DNA from 2 places in the Caulobacter sp. FV1ye6ST genome. Region 2 is predicted to be linked to the other one. Evidence: predicted binding sites of a transcription regulator. Region 2 holds the regulator's gene; the other holds the start of a gene.

Region 1 (3,401 bases), 250 kb from region 2:
GGATTGATCTCTCGCACGCGCCCCGTCCATCTGGGATCGTCCCGCTACACGACAGACCTGCTGCCGATCATCTCGGCGAGCTATGGCGACCGGGTGGAGTTCAGCCTTGATGACGGCCTGACCGCCAGCGTGTGGCGCGGCGGCGGTTGGTCGGCCGGCCCGGTGGTGGAATACCGCCAGTCCTATAACGACCGCCTGCCCCGGCGCGCCTTCGCCATGGACGACGCGATCGAGGTCGGCGGCTTCGTCAAGCGCCGCACGCCCATCGGTGATATCGGCCTGCGGGTGCGCAAGGCGGTCGACGGCTATGGCGGCTGGTCCGGCGACCTTGCGTTCGATACCGGCGCCCAGGTCTCGCCGCGTTGGAAGGTGGGCGCGCAAGCCCGCCTGTCGTGGGCCGACAGCAGCTTTTCGCGCGAGTATTTCGGCCTGAGGCGCAACACCGACCGACCCATGCAGCTGCCGCGTTTCGGCGAAAACGATTTCTACAGCGCCGGTCTGGAACTGGACGTGGCCCGCGCCATCGGTCCGCGCACGGCCATCGTCGCCACGGTCAGTGAAGACCACATTCTCGGCGAAGAATGGCGCAGCCCCCTATTGCGCAACCGCGACATGATGACGTTCGGCCTGGGCATGACCCACCGGTTCGGCTGATTACGGTCAATTCCGGTGGGTTTTACCCACGCTGGCGCGAACAGTCCGAATTGGGCGGATGCAATAGAAAACGGCCGGCTCTAAGGAGAACCGGCCGCTATTTACGTTCTCAGCCTTGTTCGGCCCTAGAAGGGAATCTCGTCGTCAAGGTCGGCCGAGAAGCTTTCGCGCGGGCCGCTGGGCTGGCTGCGCGGGCCGCCGCCGCCGCCGAAGCTGGAGCCGCCGCCGCCGCCGCCCGAATAGCCGCCACCATACTCGTCACCGCCGCCCGACGAGGCGCCGGCGCTGTCGCCGCGACCGCCCAGCATGGTCAGTTCGCCGCGGAACTTCTGCAGCACGATTTCGGTCGAGTACTTTTCGACGCCGGCGTTGTCGGTCCATTTGCGGGTCTGGATGGCGCCCTCGATATAGACCGTGGAGCCCTTGCGCAGATACTGCTCGGCGACCTTCACCAGGTTGTCGTTGAAGATCACGACGCGGTGCCACTCGGTCTTTTCCTTGCGCTCCCCGCTGGTGCGGTCGCGCCAGGTCTCGGAGGTGGCGATGCGAAGATTGGCGACGCGGTCGCCCGAACCGAGGCTGCGGATCTCGGGATCAGCCCCAAGATTGCCCACCAGAATGACCTTGTTGACGCTGCCAGCCATCGCTCGCCCTTGTTCTCGCCCGGCGACCTTCGCGCCGGAATCTGGAGCGAGACGTTAACGAGAGCTTGCGGCCCGCGCAAGTTTTGTTCTCATAACGTTCTTGTGGACGGGAAAGACGGCTGTGGACGGACGAGCCAGCCGCGCCCTCCTCCCTCGAACGCTACTGGCTGGGCTCGCGGCGGATGGCGCCTGGCACGGCCAAGCGACCGTCACCGGTACGAACCAGCGACATGAAGCGCGGACCTTCATAGGTCTGGCCGACGTAGATGCCTTCCTTCTCGAGGAAGATGAACGAGCCCTGGTAGGCGCCGACCATGCCCACGCTGTTGGACTGGCCCAGGCGCACGAAGCGCTGACGCGCGCCTTCAAGCGCCGCGGCGCAAAGCTCCATCTGGGGCACGTTACGCTCCACCGGATTGTACCTCAGCGTGCCGTCCTTGTTGGTCGCCACCTGGAAGCAGACGCCCTGCTCGAACGGCGCCTTGGTCTGCTTCTCGCAACCCGCGAGCGCAAGACTGGAAACGGCCAGAACGGCGGCGACGGCGAGGACGGTCTTGCTCATGGATTACACTTATAAACCTATCAGCCGTTGGGGATAGAGCAGTTGGGGCCCTGGTCGAACGCGGCGTGGAAGCTGCGGTTGTCGGACGAAATCTCGACGCGGCCGGGCACCAGCCGCAGCGTTTCCTCACCCCAGCGGCCGTAGGTGGCGCCGCCGGTCTTCTCGCAGCGGCCGCCGAACAGCTGCTGGGCGCAGGCGTTCAGGGTGATCTCGCCGGGCAGGCGCCGCCACTCGTTGCCGGCGTAGCGCCAGCAGGCGCCGAGCGGGGTGTTGGCCGCGGTATTGGCTGACGAGGTCGGCGTCGACACGGGCGTCGCCGGGGTCGCGGCGGGCGCTGAGACGGTCGGGGTCGGCGGCAGCGGAGTCAGGACCGTGCCCGCCTGGTCGGCCGCGGCCAAGGCGCCCGTCTCGTCGACGCCGACATCCAGGGCGCCGGTGGCCACGCCGTTCTTCTTGGCGCATTCGGCCAGGGTGATCTCGCCGACGAAGGCGCCGCCGACGAAGCAGCGCAGTGGGCGCGCGGGATCCAGCTTGGTGTCGTCGTCACGGCCCGTCTCGACGATCAAACCGCCTCGCGAGGCCGGCGGAGCCTCGTCCGGCTTCTTGTCATGGCCCGACATCAGGGCCACGGCGATGCCCAGTCCCGCCAGCAGCGCGAGCGCGCCGCCGCCGGCGAAGATGAGGGTTCGGCGATCTTTCAGAAAGTCCATGACCCCTGGCTACGACGCGTCGATGACGCTTTCAAGCTCGTCGGGCTAGAATATGAGGCCTAGCCGCCGCCCGTCAGGCGGTTCAGGGCCGCCTGATAGTTGGCCAACTGGCTGGTCAGATAGGCTGGAACCTTGCCGTCGGTCTTGCCCGAGCTTTTCGAGCTGTCGCTCTTGATGCCCATGGCCGTATCGGCGATCTCGCGATAGGCGCTGCGGACCGACGACATCGCCCGCTGGATGACCATGGTGGCGTTCTTGCGCCCCGCGTCCGAGGTCAGGTCCAGTTCGGGCGGCAGGCTGAGGCCATAGACCGGGCCGCTGCCGTCCGCCGAAACGGTCTTGCCGTCCTCGGTCTTGGTGGCGCGCACGACGCCACCTGCCAACCCCAGGGCCGTCAGCACATCGGCGCCGCCCTTGCCCGCCACGATCTCGATCGTCGAGGTATTGGAGGCGGGGCTGATTTTCAGAACGCGGCTGTTGCCACTCGTGGCGGTCTCCACCTTGGCGCGGTAGCCCGAGGCTCGCTTGATCTTGTCCGCCAGGGTCTCGAGCGTATCCTTGGCATCGATGGTGATCGTGGCCAGATTGCCGCGTTCGCGGGTGCGGATCTGGAATGTGTCGCCGGCCCGCGCCGCGGTCGCCGAGACGATGCGGTCGGACTGGGCGTAGTTTACCGCGCCGGCCGGCAGACCCAGGGCGTCCAGCGACGAGGCCCCGGTCTTGGCGACCGCCACCGAGGTCGGCGCGGCATAGCCGTCCTTGCCGGTCAGGCGCTGGCTCCAGTCGACATTGCCCGTGCCGACATTGACCTGGGCCACGTAGCCGTCCTTG
Region 2 (3,401 bases):
CGCGATACGGTCCAGGCCATGGCCGACGAGTTCGCCCGCCGCGACGAGTTCATGCTGACGATCTCGCCCGAGGGCACGCGCGGCAAGGCTGGCGGCTGGAAGACAGGCTTCTACAACATCGCCCTTAAGGCGGGCGTGCCGATGGTGCCTGGCTTCATGGACTACAAGCGCAAGGTCGTGGGCCTGGGTCCGGCGATGATTCCCAGCGGCGACTACGAGAAGGACCTGGCGGCGCTGGCGGCGTTCTATGCGCCGGTCACGCCCAAGCATCCGGAACTGAAGACCATCCTCTAGGGTGGATCAACGGCCGGGTTGGCTGAAGCTTGACCGCTCGCTAGGGTCCGGGCCGCTCTACCCAAAAAGGAATCGGATGCGGGCCTTTCTCTCCAAGCTACGGCGCGCCATGTCGCTGACGCCAGCGCCGCCGCCGTCCGACGCCGTCGCCGCTCCACAGGAGCTCTGGCACCTCGTCGGCGCCGCCGACGCCGACTTCATCCGCGTGGGCCAGCAGTTCAAGGAACTGTTCGTCGCCGCCGGCCTGCAGCCGCATCACGCCATCCTCGACGTCGGCTGCGGCATCGGCCGCGCCGCCGCGCCCCTGGTCGACTACCTCGACGCGAGAGGCCGCTATGCCGGCTTCGACGTCATGACCCAGGCCATCGACTGGTGCAAAGCCAACATCGCCGTCGGCGACCCGCGTTTCGACTTCACCCATGCCGACATGCACAGCGACCGGTACAATCCGGAGGGCTCGCGGCCGGCCAGCACCTTCGTCTTCCCCTATCCGGACGCCAGCTTCGACTATGTCTGGCTGGGCTCGGTGTTCACCCACCTGCTGGCCGCCGATCAGGCCCAGTTCGCCCGCGAGATCGCGCGGGTGCTGAAGCCGGGCGGGACCAGCATCGTCTCCTGGTACCTGATCGACGACGAGGCCCGCGCCAATACCGGAAACGGCGATATCGCCTTCGACTTCGTCCACGCCCTGGACGGCTGCTGGACCGCGACCCCCGACCTGCCTGAGGCGGTGATCGGTTACGACCTGAAGCCGATCCTGGCGCAGTACGAGGCCCTGGGCTTCGACGTGCTGAACCAGGCCCTTGGCGTCTGGCGCCGCCAGCCGATGCAGGACCAGGACATCATCATCGCCCGCAAGCGCGCTTGAAAGCTTTCGTTAAGCTTTTGATTCTGGTCGTCTTTTCCACTCTCAGAAGTTCTAGCCTTTGAATTTCCTCGACTTTTGACCAGCGGCGACGCTCGACTTGACTTTAAGGAAGAACGCCTAGAGAACATTCGCGAGGTTTGCGGTTTGTTCCGCGCTCCAGCCGAGGTCGACATGCTTACCCGCAAGCAGCACGAACTGCTGATGTTCATCCACGAGCGGATCAAGGAGACCGGCGTCTCCCCGTCTTTCGACGAGATGAAGGAGGCCCTGGACCTGGCGTCCAAGTCGGGCATCCACCGGCTCATCACGGCCCTGGAGGAACGCGGCTTCATTCGCCGTCTCGCGCACCGCGCCCGCGCGCTGGAAGTGGTGAAGCTGCCGCAGCAGGCCACGACGGCCGCTCCGCCCAAGGGGCGCGGCGCCTTCCGGCCGCAGGTGTTCGAAGGCGGCGGCGCGCCGTCGTCGGCTCCCGCATCCGCCCCGCCGGCCAATGACAGCCGCGAACTGCCGATCCTGGGCAAGATCGCCGCCGGCACGCCGATCGACGCCATCCAGCACGAGCGCGAGCGCCTGCCGGTGCCTGAATCGATGCTGGGCAATGGCGAGCACTATGTCCTCGAGGTGCAAGGCGACTCGATGATCGAGGCCGGCATCCTCGACGGCGACTATGTGATCATCAAGAAGGGCGACACCGCCACCTCGGGCGAGATCGTGGTCGCCCTGGTCGGCGAGGAAGCCACCCTCAAGCGCTTGCGCAAGAAGGGCGGTTCGATCGCCCTGGAAGCCGCCAATCCGAAATACGAGACCCGCATCTTCGGCCCCGACCAGGTCGAGGTGCAGGGTAAGCTGGTGGGCCTAATCCGCCGATATCACTAGGCGTTCCAGAGCGCTCGAAATTCGGCCCCGATCTTCATCCGAGGATCGGGGCCTTTTCGTACGGAGGTGACGCTTAGAGCCGGCCCTCCTCCGCCAGACGCTTGGCGGCCACGTCGAAGCCGGCCCAGGCCGCCGCCGCCAGCGATCCGCCCGTGCTGACCCGGCGCACGCCCAGAGCGCCCATGCTCGCGACCGACATATCCGCTCCCCAGAGCAGGACGTTGACCGGCTTGGGCGCCACGGCCTGGACGATCGCGCGGATCTCGTCCGGATCGGTCACCGCTGGCGCGTAAAGGCAATCAGCGCCCGCCTCCGCATACGCCTTGAGCCGCTCCAGGATCGGGGCAAGATCGCGGTTGCCGCGCAGATAGCCCTCGGCGCGGCCGACCAGGATCACGTCCTGGCCCGAAGCGTCGATCGCCGCGCGGGCGGCCTTGAGGCGCTCCACCGCGACCGCGAGATCGTAGAGCGCCGAGCCCGACCAGTCCTCGATGGACAGGCCCGCCACACCAGCCTCAATGGCCAGGGTCACGCTCTCGCCGACGCCTTCGGGCGTGTCGGAAAAGCCGGCCTCGAAATCGGCGTTCACCGGCAGGTCGGTGGCGGCGCAAAGCACGCGCAGATGGGCGATGACCTCGTCGCGGGTGACCTGGCCGTCGTCCTTGCCCATGGACCAGGCCATGCCGGCGCTGGTAGAGGCCAGAGCCTTGAACCCCTGCTTCTGCAACCGCTTGGCGCTGCCGCCGTCCCAAGGGTTCGGCAGAGTGAAGCAGCCGTCGGCGTGCAGGGCGCGGAAGTCGGCGCGGCGGGCGGCGAACGGGTTTGGCATGACAGCGTCTCCTAGAGTGCTGCTGAAGCTCTAGCCCCCGCTAGTGACATCGGCTGTCAGCAGGCGGCTCGCCTACGGACGGCTCCAAGGCCGGTCGCCGCGCAGGGGCTGAGCCCAGACGATGCGCCAGCCATCGGAACGGCGATAGAGCTCGGCTGCCCCACCCTGTTCGAAATCCTCGGCGGTCAGCAGCACGGTGTCGGCGCACAGCGGCGGGGTTCGAGCAGGAGCCGGCCCGCGGATCACCACGACCTCGCTTCGGACGCACAGGCTCGACAGCGTCTCGGCGTCGGGCGTCTTGCGGCTCCAGGCCAGAGACAGCCGCACGGGGGCGCCCGGTTCCGGCGCGCAAATCCTCTTGTCGCAGGCATAGAGGCTCCAGGTCGCCGGCGTCAGGCCGCGCCGTCGCGCCCATAGCTCCGCTCCGAACCGCTTGGCGTCGGTGCGCAGCAGCACGGCGGCGTCGCCCGAGCGGACGGCGGCGGTTGCTCCGTCGGCGGCGATCCAGGCGTCCGGCGCGGCGGGTCTTGGCCA

The links. The regulator LexA, encoded in region 2, represses DNA repair genes until DNA is damaged. The targets are predictions, from matches to a motif close to ATGTTCNCNANNTGTTCT.
Region 1: a site for LexA is predicted at 1,382-1,399, ahead of ssb (single-stranded DNA-binding protein). Genes of this name have one in related genera too.

What each region holds. Positions count from the first base shown of each region.
Region 1 covers NZ_CM178733.1:2,526,338-2,529,738, forward strand. The annotation lists gene ACW175_RS12380 (MipA/OmpV family protein) at 1-654, shown strand, start outside; gene ssb (single-stranded DNA-binding protein) at 780-1,298, opposite strand; gene ACW175_RS12390 (hypothetical protein) at 1,459-1,860, opposite strand; gene ACW175_RS12395 (hypothetical protein) at 1,881-2,570, opposite strand; gene ACW175_RS12400 (autotransporter outer membrane beta-barrel domain-containing protein) at 2,630-3,401, opposite strand, start outside.
Region 2 covers NZ_CM178733.1:2,276,560-2,279,960, reverse strand. The annotation lists gene ACW175_RS11230 (lysophospholipid acyltransferase family protein) at 1-294, shown strand, start outside; gene ACW175_RS11225 (class I SAM-dependent methyltransferase) at 371-1,162, shown strand; gene lexA (transcriptional repressor LexA) at 1,334-2,038, shown strand; gene ACW175_RS11215 (isocitrate lyase/PEP mutase family protein) at 2,112-2,867, opposite strand; gene ACW175_RS11210 (ComEC/Rec2 family competence protein) at 2,940-3,401, opposite strand, start outside.